DNA from 4 places in the Pectobacterium punjabense genome. Region 1 is predicted to be linked to each of the others. Evidence: predicted binding sites of a transcription regulator. Region 1 holds the regulator's gene; each other region holds the start of a gene.

Region 1 (4,218 bases):
TATGTTCGGTCACTTTTATTATGCGCTTATTTATTACTCTTTTTATATTATTTTTCAGTAACCTATCCCTGAACGTCGTTCAGGCTGCGCCGCATACCCCGCATTCTACGCCGAAGAAAAGCGCCGTTGAAGAAACGAATAAGAAAAGCCGTCAAACAAAGGGTAATGCTAAGTCACCAGCGCCAATCAAAAGCAAAAAGCCAGAACCTGCCACCGTCAGCAATAAATCCAAACCCCGTACGGCTAACAAACCGGTAGAAAAGAAGCCATCCCGGACGCAAAGCAGCACACCTGCGCTAGTGAAAAAAAACCTTAAAAAGCTGAAGCCTGAAGACGACAGGCAGACCATTGCACAGGCCAGAGTCAAAACCGGGCTGAAGAAGACAGCACTCAAAGGAAAAGTGGATAAAAATCCAGCGCCCACAGAAAAGGGCATGACACTGAGCGCAGCGCATAAAAAACGCTATCAACACGCCAAAACGACCGCAATGAATAAACTGATGAGCCAGATCGGTAAACCTTACCACTGGGGCGGATCGTCTCCTTTTACTGGTTTCGACTGTAGCGGGCTGGTCTATTACGCCTATAAAGACGTCGTTAAGATCCAAATCCCTCGTACCGCGAACGAAATGTACCATCTGCGTGATGCCGCGCCGATTAAAAAGAGTGAGCTGGAAAGTGGCGACCTGGTCTTTTTCCGCATCAACAATCGTGGGGCTGCCGATCACGTCGGGGTGTATCTGGGGGAAGGCAAATTTATCCAGTCACCGCGTACAGGTTCAGATATTCGTATCAGCAAGCTAAGTGAAGATTATTGGCAGGAGCACTATGTTGGGGCGCGTCGCGTGGTGACGCCACAGACCATTCGTTAAGCGATAGCACGCCGAACAGAAGCGTATTCAGACACGTTTTGTGCAATAAACCTGTCTGAATACCTAACCTGCGCAAAAAGCACTGAAGGTTAGTTCAACACCGCAATGAAACTAAACGCGATGATCACAGCCAACGAGCCAACCGTTGTCAGCAAAGACATCTTCAGATCTGTATCCATAAACCACTCCTTATTAGCAAACAAATTTCATCTGAAACTTCATCTGAAAAAAAAGACACCATCATTCACAGCCGAACCCACGTAGACAGTTAAAGCTACAAATAATAGGGTTATTACGATTCTTTCATAATTCTAGCGAAAAATCTCCGACGGATGCATCACTAATAGTATAAATTAGCCCTTTCACTTTCATGATAAATCGGACACAATCCGCTGTTTATGAAAGCGCTGCGTGCCAGTCGAAAAACGTCAAGCCAGATCCCTTCGGTATAACATTCGGCATTCTCCTTCTGAAATCCTGTTTTTTAGCTTAGAAGAAGAACTTTAAACGTAGGCAAACGATTAACAATATACTTACGTCTGTAACAGGTAAGTTCAGGAGTCATTTTTAGATGGCAACGATTAAAGATGTGGCAAAACGTGCTGGCGTTTCCACCACAACCGTATCGCACGTGATCAATAAAACACGTTTCGTCGCCGAAGAGACTAAGGCAGCCGTCAGGGCAGCAATCAAGGAATTGCACTATTCGCCTAGCGCCGTCGCCCGCAGCCTCAAAGTTAATCACACCAAATCTATCGGCTTGCTGGCTACATCCAGCGAAGCGCCCTATTTCGCCGAGATCATTGAAGCGGTCGAAAACAGCTGTTATGCCAAAGGCTACACGCTGGTACTGTGTAATTCTCATAACGATATCGGCAAACAACGCGCTTATCTCTCGATGCTGGCGCAAAAACGCGTCGACGGTCTGCTTGTGATGTGTGCCGAGTACCCGCCAGAGTTATTGGGCATGCTGGAAGATTATCGCAGCATTCCCATGGTCGTCATGGACTGGGGCCAAATGCACAGCGATTTCACCGATACCATCATCGATAACGCCTTTGAGGGCGGCTATATGGCAGGCCGCTATCTGATTGAACGCGGCCATCGGGATATTGGTGCCATCCCCGGAATACAAGAGCGCAACACGGGTAACGGGCGCTACCTTGGCTTTTTAAAAGCCTTAAAAGAAGCCGACATTACCGTACGCGACGAATGGGTCGTGCGGGGCGATTTCGAACCGGAATCCGGCTACAAAGCCATGCATCAGATCCTCGCACAGAAACAGCGGCCAACGGCCGTATTCTGCGGCGGCGATATCATGGCAATGGGTGCTATTTGTGCGGCTGACGAACTGGGTTTGCGCGTGCCACAGGATATTTCGGTGATCGGTTATGACAACGTGCGCCACGCGCGTTTCTTTACGCCTGCGCTGACCACCATCCACCAGCCAAAGGAGCGTCTGGGACAGTCCGCTTTCGCGATGCTGCTGGATCGCATTACCAGTAAGCGGGAAGATGCACACGTCATTGAAGTGCACCCAACGCTGATTGAACGTCGCTCAGTTGCCGACGGCCCGTTCCTCGATTACCGCCGCTAACCTCGGCGACTCAACATAGACCGATTTTTCTTATTCCCACCCGCTTTCCTTGTCTGCTTCAGCCAATTTCCTTGTGTGCTGGCTGAAGCAGATTTAAACTGAAAACTGCGTTTCACTTTCACTGATAAAACCCAGAATAGCGATAGCCGCACGTAAGCGGATACGCGTTCTTCTTGCCTATAAGCGCATTAACTACCTGCTTATTAGCGCATTTCTTCTTCCTTTTTCTCTGGTGACAGCTGGTACATCATCTGCGGTAAGTGCTGTCCAGGTATGTTTTTCCATACTTTCACACGTGAAAAATTTAGGAGACATGATGGGTACACCTTATGCGAAAGAGCAGCATAGCCATACCACGCCCTGGTTGAAAATCATGCAAGACAGGTTGAATACGGCGGGTATCACTATTAACGGCACTCGCCCTTTTGATATCTGCGTTAACCACCCTGGTTTTTTTAAACGCGTCTTGCGGGAAGGTTCGCTGGGATTAGGGGAGAGCTATATGGACGGATGGTGGGAGTGTGAACGGCTGGATATGTTTTTCCATCTTGTCCTACGTGCAGGGCTAAAGGACACACTCCCTCGCCGTTTGCACGATCTTATGCGAATCGCCACTGCCCGCATCACGAATTTGCAATCCCGCCGACGCTCTCGAGTCGTCGGCGAATTGCATTACGATCTGGGTAATGACCTTTTTTCCCTCATGTTGGACCCTTACATGCAATATTCCTGTGCCTACTGGAAACAGGCACAAACGCTGGAACACGCGCAGGAAGATAAACTCACGATGATTTGTGAAAAACTCCAGCTTAAACCCGGCATGACACTGCTGGATATCGGCTGTGGCTGGGGCGGGCTTGCTGAGTTCGCGGCGCGTCGCTACGGGGTTTCCGTTTACGGTATCACCATTTCCCGAAAACAGCAGACGCTGGCACAACAGCGCTGCCTGGGACTGGATGTCATCATCAAACTACAGGATTACCGCGATCTCGATCGGCACTTTGACCGCGCGGTGTCAGTAGGTATGTTTGAACACGTAGGGCCACGCAACTATGATAACTACTTTCGTATTGTACGCCGCAGCCTAAAGCCCAATGGGCTGTTCCTGCTGCATACTATCGGTGCTAATTCAACCGATTCACGCCTCGATCCCTGGATTCATAAATACATCTTCCCCAACGGCTGCATTCCATCCGTTGTGCACATTGCGCAGGCGAGTGAGCCTGACATGGTGATGGAAGATTGGCACAATTTCGGTGTTGATTACGATCGCACATTAATGGCATGGCATACGCGCTTTCAACAAGGATGGCCGCAGCTTGCCACACACTACTCTGAACGTTTTCGTCGGATGTTCAGCTACTATTTGAATGCGTGTGCCGGAGCATTCAGAGCAAGAGAGCTTCAGCTCTGGCAGATCGTCTTCAGCAGGGATGGAATAGACGGCGGGTTGCGTGTTTCTCGCTAACAGAAAAGAAAAAACCGGACGATGTTGCTCGTCCGGTTTACAAAAAATAGGGAATGCAGCATTACTCTTCTTTACCGAGGTCGTTCACCTGTTTACTGGCTAACACGCGCTCGACGGTATCCACCACGGCCTGTGTTTGCGGGTCGATCTCAATATTGATGCGATTGCCCAAACGCTTCAGCCCCAACGTTGTGCGGTTCAGCGTTTCTGGAATTAAATGCACACAGAAGCGCCCGCGGGTCACCTCGCCCACCGTCAGGCTGATACCGTCAATCCCGACA
Region 2 (4,218 bases), 2.0 Mb from region 1:
TGCCAGTCATTCTGCTTAAACGTGACATTTTGTAGGGCAACATCCAGGTCGATAAACGCCCAGCCCGGCCCTTCAATACGAGCATCAATCAGGTCAAAGCGGTTAACCGTAACCGAAGGTAGTTCGGTTACGGGCTGCCAGAAGGCTTCCGGCGTTCTCTGCGTTTGCAAACGGACATTGCTGAGTCGGAGATTACCGATCTGCCAACTGCCGTCTTCCGCGCGGCTGGCGTTGCCTGTTAGCTGCCCCTGGGCAACATCGGCGCCGAAATTGCTCAAAATCAGCTGGTTGTGGTTGATCTCGCCTTGAACTAATACCTGACTGGCAGGAATATCGTTGAGCTCAAGCGAACGGGCGCTGAGCTGGAACTGCCCTTGTTTGCCCAGTAGATAACCCGCTTCGGGCTGCCACGGCATTATGCCGCCGTTGATCTGCTGACCATTCAGGCGCCAATCACCGTCCTTTGCCTGTAGTGCCATGGTACGCAGTTGTAGCACATCGGCTTCGATAGGGAGCGTGGCGGCCTGTGGGGAAAGGTTCAGCGTACCGCCTTCCAATTCCAGGCTGGCGAAATGGCGCGGATCGGTAATTTGACGCACGCTAAACCCGGCTGAGACCTGCTTTGCGGTGAGGGTCGGCGGCTGGTTTTTCTGACCAAAACTGACATCGGTGAGTTGGATATGATCGGCTGTTGACCAGCCATGATTGATTTTTCCCAGTGATAACTGGTAGTCGGTGTTCTGGTTTACCCAATTACTCACCCAGCCTGCCGCCCAACTGGTTTGCAGTAATACATATACGACCACTAGCGCTAAAAAGGCCAGCAGCAGTAGGGTCAGCAATAATTTCCCGATAAATTTCATCGTGTCAGTCCATGCCAATCGTCAGGGAGAACTGTTCTTATGCCGCAATTTCCCTGAAGGCTCAATAGGTAATGCTGTTACAGACAGTAAAAAGCGAGCGGTGTTGCATCACCGCTCGCTTTTACATGAATTGAACAGAAATTATTGCGTACTGGCGCTATTTTTCTTCGTGTGGGAAGACCATATTCAGTACGATTGCGGTAATGCCGCCAGCGGCAATACCGGAAGACAGCAATGTTTTAATCCAATCCGGTGCGAATTGCAGAATCAACGGCTGCTGTGATACGCCAAGGCCGACAGCCAGTGACAGTGCAATAATCATGATTGCACGGCGGTTCAGCGGTTCACGCGATACAATGCGCACACCAGAGGCGGCGATCGTACCAAACATCACGATAGTGGCGCCGCCCAGAACCGGCTCTGGAATATGTTGCACAAATCCGCTGACCGCAGGGAACAGCCCTAGCGCGATCAGCATCAGTGAAACCACGAAACCGACATATCGGCTAGCAACGCCGGTAAGCTGGATGACGCCGTTATTCTGGCCGAAGCAAGAGTTCGGGAAGGTATTGAATACAGCGGACAGGCAAGAGTTCAGACCGTTTGCCAGCACGCCGCCTTTCAAGCGTTTCATGTACAGTGGGCCTTTGACGGGCTGCTCGGAAACGTCGGAGGTCGCGGTGATATCACCGATGGTTTCCAACGATGTGACCATGAAGACCAGCATCAGCGGAATCAACAGATTCCAGTCAAAGCCTAAACCGTAATACAGCGGCGTGGGCACCATGATGGCTGTATCGTGTTGCGAGGATGTGTTTTCCGGCAGCATACCCATTAGCCAGGCACCCAGATAACCCACCGCCATGGCAATCACCAGCGAGGCGACGCGCAGGTAGGGGTTACGCTGGCGGTTCAGCAGAATAATCACCAGCAGCACCACACCTGCCAGCAATAAGTTCTTAGGCGCACCGAAGGTGTTATTACCCATCGCGGCATAACCACCGCCGATAGAGGTCAGGCCGACCTGAATCAACGACAGACCAATGATCATCACCACAATGCCGGAAACCAGCGGGGTGATGATGCGGCGAGTTAAATGCAAAAAGCGTGAAAGAATGATTTCGGTGAAGGACGCGACCATCAGCGTACCGAACAGCGCAGCCATCATCGTGGGAACATCCGCTCCACCATTCTTCAGCGCCAGCCCACCCATAATCAGCGGCGTCACGAAGTTAAAGCTGGTGCCCTGAATAGATAGAAGACCAGAACCGACGGGACCCCAGGTTTTAATTTGGAGAATAGAGGCCAGGCCGGAAGCGAAAAGCGACATGCTGATGATGCGCTGCGTATCCTGAGCGGGTAAACCTAATGCCTGACAGATCAGTAGCGCGGGGGTAATCACAGCAACAAACATGGCCAACAGGTGCTGGCTGGCGGCGAACAGCGTTTGCGGCAGCGGTGGCCTGTCTTCAAGACGATAGATAAGTTCACTGCGCTGAGGAGTGGCAGCGGCTTCGGTTTGGGACGTTTCCGTGGTGGTAGTCATGATGTAAGTTGGCGTTCCTGAAACGACAAAGAGCGCATTTTAATGATCTCTTTGTCGAAAGCAAACGTTTGCTAACGTTTGTCCACATGATTTTTAGGTTATGAAATAGCCCATCAGACAGATGTTTTCCCTTTGTGAGAATATTATTAATGATGAAAATAGTCTCGAAAAAGGCAATCATAGCGACCTTATATAAGGTAATTTTAAATTAAATATGTTTTTTATCTTATAAAAAATGGATTCCATCATTTTTATTCTAATAAAAAATAATGCTGTGTGAGTTTGTTATAACACTAATTTAATATAATTACCTTGTTAATTATATTAAATTAAAATAGTCCCGTGATAATGATTTATTTCAACTAGATTAAATCATTTTTCTTGATATATAATGGCTTCGATGAATTCATAGTCATTTTATTAAAGTTGCAGGGAGCGACTTCCCCCTCCTTTTTGCACTAAATAAAATATTTTTCATTTAAAATGATCAAGGATGATGATATGAAAGTAAAAATAGTGTTAATGGCGCTATTTTTTTCCACAGCAGCTCAGGCTGTTGTCACTGAACTAAATGATGCTCAGCTTGCTAATATCCATGGGAAAGGTTTAATTACGCCTATCCCTGGTATTATTTACCCGCCTCTTTTTCCACCGAAAAAGCCATGGACAGGAACAGGATCTGGTTATGTAAACCCATGGGTAAATATTAAATTCCCTAAATATTCGACTCTTAATATGGCTGGTAATCCTGGGATAAAAGCACCTTTAGAAGGGTTTCTGACGATTACTGAAAGGGAACCTTTTTATGGTATCCATTATATAAATATGTTACATAATTTTGGTGTTGACGAGGATCACAAAAATTATTTTCCTAATAGTGAGTATTTCCAAAAAGGTGCGATAACGATAACTGATACTGGTAACGGGAATAAATATACCGTAATAGGTGATATATGGCGAGCCTCGAAAAGTAAAAATGGAGGGTTTAATGATGCTAATGCTCCTATTGTTGAAGAATATTATCGTGTTATAAACAATGATGGAACTATGTCAAATACAGCGCTTAGATGGGCTAAATGGACTAGAAATATTAATGTGACAAGTTGGTGATGATAATGATTCTGCGAATTTTTGGTGCGGCAGCATTATTTTTCATTGGACCAATAGCTAGTGCGGATACAATCGAGTTAAAAAATGGGGATAACATTTCTGGGCATGTTATCTCCTTTAAAAATGGTGTTTGTGTTTTTGGAACCATTTATGAGTCTAGTATTAGGATAGCTGCAAAAGACATTGTTTTTATTAATACTGATAATGAGTTTACTGTTGCATTAAATAATGGTGATCGTGTCACTGGCTATCTTACAAAATCGGATAACAAACAAAAAATCACTCGTCATAATGTAAGTTACGATTTTAATTTTGAAGATGTTAAAGATTTTGATATCGTCAGGGATAGAGAAAATGTTATTTCAAAAATAGATAAAAAACAAGAAGAGTATAGCGCACCGATTAGTTACCTGTCAGATTATACTGTTCTTCTTAATCCAGGTGAGACGGATGTTGATTTTGGATTTAAATATAGGACATACAAATCGATCTCATCTCTGCCATTGCAAGGTCCTTATCAGGTTTCTAGTTATTCAGTTAAAAAACTATATCTTTATGTGTCTCCTCGATTTGGTGTGACTGAAAATTTAAGTGTATGGTTTAATTTACCTTATACATATACTCGGATTGAAGATGTATCAAGTAATGCCTGGAGTCGTAGTGCGGAAAATGGACACGTTGGTGATATATCTACGGGTA
Region 3 (4,218 bases), 2.2 Mb from region 1:
CTATACGATATTCCTCGATCTGTCGCTGGGCATCGTCGGGCCAGTGGCGGGCGTACTGATGGGCTACACCGGCATCGCTTCTATTTATCTGGCGGCGGCGCTGCTAGGACTGGCTGGTTTGACGCTGACGTGGCGGCTGACTCAGCGAATCACCAGCGTATAAGAGAATGACAATACAGGCCGTAGACAATCCTAATTCATGAAATGAAAACGGGGATAATGGAATAGAAGAGTAAAGCGTCCGCGCCAAGGATGGCGCGGCTCGAGCGTACATGGATGTATTTACAGCGTCTTTACGATCTATCCATTATCGCCGCTCTGCGTGCTTTGTTATGTCCTTCGAATAGCCACCGAAGTGGCTACTCTCAGACGATAGCGTCGATTATTTCAGCTTCAGCGTGTGGATGATACCTTCCGCTTCGCTCTGCGCCTGTTGCTGATTGCTGGCTGGCAGCGTGATCTGCAAGGTCAGCAGTTGATTTTCCACTTTGCCTAGTACTACTGAGGAATAAGCCTGCTGTCCGCTACTAGTGATAATGCTGTCGAGCTGTTGCAGCTTCTTGCCGTCAACGTCGATGGTTTTGTTGGTGACGACCTGAAGGTTGGCGTCACGCGAGCGCTGATGATTTTCCAGACGCTGTGCCAGCACGGCCAACTCGTCCGTGGTGTCATCGCCAAGAATCACGATGACAGCTTTCTGCCCGTTGTCATTCGCGTAAACGTGCATGTTGTTTGCTTGTGTACCGACTTTACCGCTTTGGTCACTCATATCGGCTGGTAGAGTAAACGCAATTTTACCCTCCAGTAATTCAATGTTCTGGCCCGCGCTGGCTGCGGCGGCAGGTTTATCTTGTGCGCCCGCTTTTGCGGCGTCATCCGTTTTGCCATCACAGGCAGCAAGCAGGCCGACAAGCAGGCCGACACCGAGGTATTTGATTACATTCGACATAGGTTCCCTTTCTCTCGTTTTTTAACAGGTAATCTTTTTAAACAGGTAATAACAGTATGGCACCTTATTCAGATAGCAAAAACAAGCGTTTTGTTGTTGCAAACCATTGTTTGAGCCTGCGTTATTTTTACAAAACGATGAGTGGCTTAAGGAAAAAGGCGGTGTGAATCACCGCCCGATAAGAATTAATGGTGACTGCTGGCGGAGTGATAGTCGGCAGTGCTTTTCTGCTCGCTCAGGCGTTTGAGCACCATGTTCAGCATGACACCGTACATCGGCAGGAAGAACGCCAGACTGATAAGCAGTTTGAAGGCATAATCCACCATCGCAATTTCGACCCAGTTTGCTGCCATGAAAGCATCGGTACTGCGGTAAAACGCGATGAAGAAAAAGGCCAGCGTGTCGCTGAAGTTACCAAACACGGTTGAAACAGCTGGTGCCACCCACCACGCACGATTCTGACGCAGTCGATTGAAAACGTGGACATCCAGAATTTGACCGAGAACATATGCCATGAAGCTGGCGCAGGCGATACGTGCCACGACGATATTCACCTGACTCAGCGCCTCGAATGACTGCCACGATCCCTGATAAAACAGTGACGAAACCAGATAGGAGATCGCCAACGCAGGCACCATGACGGTCAGAATGATACGACGCGCCAGCGGTGCACCGAAAACCCGAACCGTCAGGTCAGTGGCCAGAAAAATAAACGGGAAGGTAAACGCGCCCCAGGTAGTATGAAAACCGAAAATCAATACCGGGAGCTGAACCAGATAATTACTCGACGTAATGATCAGGACATGGAACAACGATAGCCAGATCAGCGCCGTAAGCCGCTGCTGGGGAGTAAAACGATACATAATGTGACCTTTTTGGTTATTGGGGTTAGGGAACCCAAGGAATAACGTGCAGATTTATGCTGCAACGCGGCGGCATAATACGCAATTGCCTCGCTAATGCAATGTCTTTTGCCAGGAAAAGATGGTTGTTTTCTGCGCAAACGTTGTCGTCGCTTGCGTCGGGAAATCCTCAGCGTAAACTAAGGCGGTTTTTTGATTCCAGTACTGAGAATGTTGATGACCGATCCCTTTACCAACCCGGATGAAACCCTTGATGCGCAGGGGTTGCGCTGTCCTGAGCCTGTGATGATGGTACGTAAGACGGTGCGCCAGATGGAAACCGGGCAAACGCTGCTGATTATTGCCGACGATCCGGCCACCACTCGCGATATTCCCGGTTTTTGCGTGTATATGGAGCATGAGCTTCTGGCGCAGGAGACCGAACAGCTTCCCTATCGTTATCTGCTGCGCAAGGGTTAATACTCGTCATACTTCCAGCCGCAGGTACGCGGCGTTACACCGCGCACCGTAGACTGCGATTAGTCCTGTTTTCTCAGCAGCCGCAGCGCGTTGGCGGTGACCAGTGCCGTTGCGCCGGAATCCGCCAGCACGGCGAGCCACAGCCCGGTAATGCCCAGAATACTGGTGACCAGAAATACGGCTTTCAGCCCCAGTGCGATCGTAATGTTCTGACGAATATTATGCTGCGTCGCTCGCGACAGGCTAATCATGGCCGCCAGCCCAGTCAGGCGGCTGTGGGTTAATGCTGCATCGGCGGTTTCCAGCGCCACATCTGTACCGCTTCCCATCGCGATGCCGATGGTTGCGGCTTTCATCGCTGGCGCGTCGTTGATGCCGTCGCCCACCATCGCTACGGGGTGCTGCTTACTCAATTCGCTGACTGCCGTAACTTTATCGGCAGGGAGCAGGCTGGCTCGGTAATCGATCCCCAATGTCGCGGCAATGGCTGCCGCCGCACGGGGATTATCGCCCGTGAGCATGACGCCGCGAATCCCCAACTGCTGTAGGGCATCCAACGCTTCACGCGCATCGTGGCGCAGCGTATCGCTCAACGCCAACAAACCTAGCAGCCTGTCGTCTTCTTGCACTACCACCACGGTTTTCCCTTCGCTTTCCAGCGAATCAACCCGTTGCAACCAGTCAGCATCAAGCAGATTGGGCGTGATGCGAGTTGGGGCGCTGACCTGAATCCGTTTGCCGCCTATCGTACCTTCAACGCCGACACCTGCCAGCGCTTTACGGTTTTCTGCCATCGGCAGAAATGTGCTGCTGGACAACGCATGCTGGACGATGGCTTTGGCAAGCGGATGGTGCGAGCCTGACTCCACTGCGGCGGTTCGCGTTAGCAGCGCCGTTTCGCTAATACCTGTGGCGGGTAACACGTCCGTCACTTGCGGCTTGCCTTCCGTCAGCGTACCCGTCTTATCAAACGCGATGGTCTTGATGCTGCCCAGCGACTCCAGCGCTGCACCGCCTTTAATCAGCGCCCCACGGCGCGTTGCCGCAGCCAGTCCAGACGTAATCGCCGCAGGCGTTGAAATCACCAGTGCACACGGGCAGCCGATTAACAGCAGCGTCAAACCGCGATAAATCCACTCTTGCCACGGCTGTGCCAGCAGCAATGGCGGCACCAAAATCACCAGCAGTGACAGCAGCATGATGGCTGGTGTGTAGTAGCGGCTGAACTTATCAAGGAAGCGTTCTATCGGTGCGCGCCGCTCTTCTGCTTCTTCTATCAGTTGCAGAATGCGGTCGATGGCGCTGTTGCCCGGCTGTGAAACCACACGTAACTGCACAACCCGATCGACGCACAGGCTACCTGCGGCAATTTTTTCACCCGGTGTGCGCTCAACGGGCACCGATTCGCCGGTCAGGGCGCTTTCATCAAAGCTGGCGTCGTTGTTCAATAGCTCCGCATCGGCAGGGAGTCGCCCGCCGGGGGCGACTTCAATGACATCACCGGGGACCAGACTCGCAACAGGGACGAGGCGTCGCTGCCCGTTTCCGACGACCGTTGCGTCTTCAGGAAGCAGCGCCATCAGTGCCGTTACGCCACGCCGGGCGCGGTTTGCCGCGTAAGACTCCAGATATTCGCCCAACATAAACAGCAGCAAAATAACGGTGGCTTCGGTGGTGGCACCAATTAAGAGCGCCCCGATGGAGGCCACGCTCATTAGCGTCTCAATCGCGAAGGGTGTACCCGTACGAATGAGCTGCACCGTTTTTTTCAGGATTGGAATCAGCCCGACAATTGTGGTTGCGATAAACGCGATCTGCCCGCCGCGCTCGCTTAGCAGGGAAAGTCCCCAGCTTGCAGCAGCCAGCAAAGTGAAAAGTATTAAGAAACCATATTCATGTACGAAACGACGTACGGTAGAGGTGTCGGGTGGTGCAATAGGGAGTGCG
Region 4 (4,218 bases), 570 kb from region 1:
CCGTCTTTTGTGGACAGCACTCTTAATCACTAAGGCTATCTAGGGTTCATTATTATGATTACGCTTCATACCAATCACGGCGATATCGTTATTAATACGTTTGCAGACAAAGCGCCAGTTACCGTAGAAAACTTCCTGAACTACTGCCGCAGCGGTTTTTATGACAACACGATTTTTCACCGTGTCATTAATGGTTTTATGATTCAAGGCGGTGGTTTCGCTCCCGGTATGGATCAAAAAGAAACCAACGCGACAATCAAAAATGAAGCCAACAATGGCCTGAAAAATACGCGTGGCACGCTGGCGATGGCTCGCACTAACGATCCGCACTCTGCAACAGCCCAGTTCTTTATCAACCTCGTTGATAACGATTTCCTGAACTTCCGTTCAGAACGTGCCGATGGCTGGGGCTACTGCGTTTTCGCTGAAGTGACCGACGGTATGGACGTCGTTGATAAAATCAAAGGCGTGGCAACAGGCCGCAGCGGTATGCATCAGGACGTACCGAAAGAAGACGTGGTGATTACCCACGTAACGGTCAGCGAATAATCCGACCTGCATGGCAACGCTGTTCATTGCCGATCTGCATTTAAGCGTTCATGAACCGGCGATTACCGCCGGTTTTCTGCGCTTTTTACGCCAGGACGCCATTCATGCCGATGCGCTGTACATCCTCGGTGACCTGTTCGATGCCTGGATTGGTGACGATGATCCGCAACCGCTGCATGCGACCATCGCCGCTGAGCTGTATGCATTACATCAGCGCGGCATTCCCTGTTATTTCGTGCACGGTAACCGTGATTTTTTGATCGGCAAGCGTTTCGCCCAACAAAGCGGGCTGACACTGCTACCAACAGAAAATATCGTTGACCTCTACGGGCAGAAAATCCTCATTCTGCATGGCGATACCTTGTGCACTGACGATTTGGCCTATCAAAAATTTCGCCGCCGGGTACACAACCCGTTCATTCAGCGGCTGTTCCTGCTCTTACCTTTATCATTACGTGTGAAAATCGCTGCGAAGATGCGGGCAACCAGCCAGCAGAAGAATCAGAAGAAATCGCAGCAGATTATGGATGTGAATCCTGAGCAGGTGATTGGCCGCTTACGGCACTATCAGGTGAAGACGATGATCCACGGGCATACTCACCGGCCAGCCATCCACCAGGTCTCTCTCGGTGATTCTCATGGCCGTCGTGCTGTTCTTGGCGCCTGGCATGAAGAAGGGTCGATGATTAAGGTCACGCCACAAAATATCGAACTGATTTCCTTCCCCTTTTAATACGTTTTCTGCCATTGACTTAACGGCCTCTCACCTAGTTCCCCCTGTATTTCCGCATACGCAACCGTTTTCCTCGCCATAATGGCGTGGTATGCTCTACGCCCTCAACGCCAGACCCTCTCTGTCTGGCCGACGCAATATTGGTTACCCTAAATAATTCGAGTTGCAGGACAAAACGTTAGCGTTTTGAACAACGCACATACGGCTTGAAGTATGACGGGTATACCGCGTCACGAACACGTACAATCATAGGAGCGTCACAGGCATGTCATCCAACGTTGCCCCGGCTAAAATTGCCATCGTCATGGGTTCAAAGAGTGACTGGGCCACTATGCAGTTTGCTGCGGAAATCCTCACCACGCTGAACATTCCTTTTCATACCGAAGTCGTTTCTGCACACCGGACACCAGATAAGCTGTTTAGCTTCGCTGAGCAGGCGGCAAAAAATGGTTTTGATGTGATTATCGCTGGCGCAGGCGGCGCAGCACACCTGCCGGGTATGCTGGCAGCGAAAACGCTGGTTCCCGTGCTCGGCGTACCCGTACAAAGTTCAACGCTGAGCGGTGTAGACAGCCTGTACTCCATCGTCCAAATGCCGCGTGGCATCCCAGTCGGCACGTTGGCAATTGGCAAGGCTGGTGCAGCGAATGCCGCTCTGCTGGCCGCACAAATTCTCGCCCTGCATGATAACGACATCGCCACCCGACTGGCCGACTGGCGCCAGGCGCAAACTGATGATGTGCTGTCTCATCCCGATCCGCGGGAGGAGGCATGAAACCGGTCTGCGTATTAGGCAATGGCCAGTTAGGCAGAATGCTCCGCCAGGCAGGCGAACCGTTAGGGATCGCCGTTTATCCCGTTGGGCTGGATGCAGAGCCGGAGTCGGTGCCGTTTCATAACAGTGTGATTACTGCCGAGATCGAACGCTGGCCGGAAACCGCCCTCACCCGCGAGCTGGCCGAACACACGGCGTTTGCGAACCGCGACATTTTCCCACGCCTGGCCGATCGCCTGACGCAAAAACAGCTGCTGGACTCGCTGAATCTGGCAACCGCCCCCTGGCAGCTGCTGGCCAGCGCCGATGAATGGTCACACGTCTTCTCCTCACTCGGTGAGCTCGCTATCGTTAAACGCCGCGTCGGCGGTTACGACGGCCGTGGACAATGGCGCTTGCGTGACGGCGAACAGCAGACGCTGCCTGCTGATTGCTATGGTGAGTGCATCGTTGAGCAAGGGATTAATTTTTCTGGCGAAGTCTCACTGGTTGGCGCTCGTAATGCACATGGCAAATGCGTGTTCTATCCGCTCACTCATAACCTGCATCAGGATGGCATTCTGCGCACCAGCGTGGCTTTCCCTCAGCCCGATCCGCAGCTGCAACAGCAAGCTGAGCAGATGCTGTCCGCGATTATGAATGCGCTGGGCTATGTTGGCGTGATGGCGATGGAATGCTTTATTGTCGGCGATCGCCTGCTCATTAACGAACTGGCGCCACGCGTACACAATAGCGGACACTGGACGCAAAATGGTGCGTCGATCAGCCAGTTTGAGCTCCACCTGCGTGCCATTCTGGATCTGCCGCTGCCAGTACCGGTCGTCGAAACCCCTTCGGTGATGGTCAATCTGATCGGAACCGATGTAAATATCGACTGGTTGGCGTTGCCGCTGGTGCATCTGCACTGGTATGAGAAGGAGGTTCGTCCTGGCCGCAAAGTAGGACACCTCAATCTACCGTCGTCAGACACCGCACAATTGCAGCACACACTGCAATCGTTGGCTTCTCTATTACCAGAGGAATACCACAGCGGGCTGGCGTGGGCAGAAGAAAAACTGACTGCCTGACGATCGGCGGCTGTTATCCGGCGGATTGCGATCTGCCGGGTAACGCGCAGTAGACTACCGCGCAATGGGATACAAAAGCAGGAACAACATCGACAGTACATCCCTCTAAAAGAGAAAAACCATCATTACGCGTGACATCAGAAAATTTGCGTTTATTATTTCATCTGCTTTTTATTTTATTTATTGTTCATTTTTTATCACTCGATAATTAAATAAAGTATCAATAACGAGCCGTTAAAAATATTTAAAATAAAGTATCAAGATTGATATTTTAATTTACGCGGAAATTTATTAAAATATTTCCCGTCAATTCATTTCTGTGATCGCCTCAATATTATTCGCTGACCACCACGATATAGAATGCCGCCACAAAACAGTATTGACCTACTGACATAATTAGCAACATGTCTCGTTCGTTTTTTAAACTCCGTAACGGCAGCTTGCCGATACTGTAATTTTTATAATCCACATCATGTGGCAATACTCTTGTAACAGAGTATTAATATTTTCACCGAGGAGAGATCAGTATATGAGCACCATTCAAGATAGCAGCCAGGTATTAGAACAGGCTTCAGGATGGCGTAAAAGCGACACTGTCTGGATGCTGGGCCTCTATGGCACAGCCATCGGCGCTGGCGTGTTATTCTTACCTATCAATGCTGGTATTGGTGGGTTAATTCCGTTAATTATCATGGCACTGATTGCCTTCCCGATGACATATTATTCTCACCGTGCCTTATGCCGCTTTGTATTATCCGGCAAGAAAGGTGGCGAAGATATTACCGAAGTCGTTGAAGAACATTTCGGCGTTGGTGCAGGTAAATTAATCACTTTACTTTATTTTTTCGCTATTTATCCGATCTTATTAGTTTATAGCGTTGCTATCACCAATACAGTAGATAGCTTTATTACTCACCAATTGCACTTACCTTCTCCACCGCGTGCCGTGCTGTCATTAATATTGATCCTTGGGTTGATGTTTATTGTCCGTTTCGGTGAAGCGATGATCGTTAAGGCAATGAGTATTCTGGTTTATCCTTTCGTTGCCGTGCTGATGTTACTGGCGCTTTATTTAATTCCGAACTGGAATACCT

What was found. Region 1 encodes PurR, which represses purine synthesis genes. Its sites were predicted from a motif close to CANGCAAACGTTTGCNTG; they were not measured.
Region 2: a site for PurR is predicted at 2,467-2,484, ahead of E2566_RS21235 (nucleobase:cation symporter-2 family protein). Genes of this name have one in related genera too.
Region 3: a site for PurR is predicted at 1,946-1,963, ahead of tusA (sulfurtransferase TusA). Genes of this name have one in related genera too.
Region 4: a site for PurR is predicted at 1,340-1,357, ahead of purE (5-(carboxyamino)imidazole ribonucleotide mutase). Genes of this name have one in related genera too.

What each region holds. Positions count from the first base shown of each region.
Region 1 is NZ_CP038498.1:2,726,587-2,730,804, forward strand. Features, by position in the region: gene E2566_RS12270 (C40 family peptidase) at 21-872, shown strand; gene cydH (cytochrome bd-I oxidase subunit CydH) at 962-1,051, opposite strand; gene purR (HTH-type transcriptional repressor PurR) at 1,444-2,469, shown strand; gene cfa (cyclopropane fatty acyl phospholipid synthase) at 2,786-3,937, shown strand; gene E2566_RS12290 (riboflavin synthase subunit alpha) at 3,999-4,218, opposite strand, start outside.
Region 2 is NZ_CP038498.1:4,692,198-4,696,415, reverse strand. Features, by position in the region: gene E2566_RS21240 (AsmA family protein) at 1-863, opposite strand, end outside; gene E2566_RS21235 (nucleobase:cation symporter-2 family protein) at 1,021-2,409, opposite strand; gene E2566_RS21230 (hypothetical protein) at 2,911-3,519, shown strand; gene E2566_RS21225 (transporter) at 3,525-4,218, shown strand, end outside.
Region 3 is NZ_CP038498.1:99,495-103,712, forward strand. Features, by position in the region: gene E2566_RS00430 (MFS transporter) at 1-163, shown strand, start outside; gene E2566_RS00435 (DcrB family lipoprotein) at 383-949, opposite strand; gene E2566_RS00440 (7-cyano-7-deazaguanine/7-aminomethyl-7-deazaguanine transporter) at 1,135-1,812, opposite strand; gene tusA (sulfurtransferase TusA) at 2,029-2,271, shown strand; gene E2566_RS00450 (zinc/cadmium/mercury/lead-transporting ATPase) at 2,331-4,218, opposite strand, start outside.
Region 4 is NZ_CP038498.1:3,298,271-3,302,488, forward strand. Features, by position in the region: gene ppiB (peptidylprolyl isomerase B) at 55-549, shown strand; gene lpxH (UDP-2,3-diacylglucosamine diphosphatase) at 560-1,282, shown strand; gene purE (5-(carboxyamino)imidazole ribonucleotide mutase) at 1,548-2,057, shown strand; gene purK (5-(carboxyamino)imidazole ribonucleotide synthase) at 2,054-3,124, shown strand; gene E2566_RS15045 (HAAAP family serine/threonine permease) at 3,654-4,218, shown strand, end outside.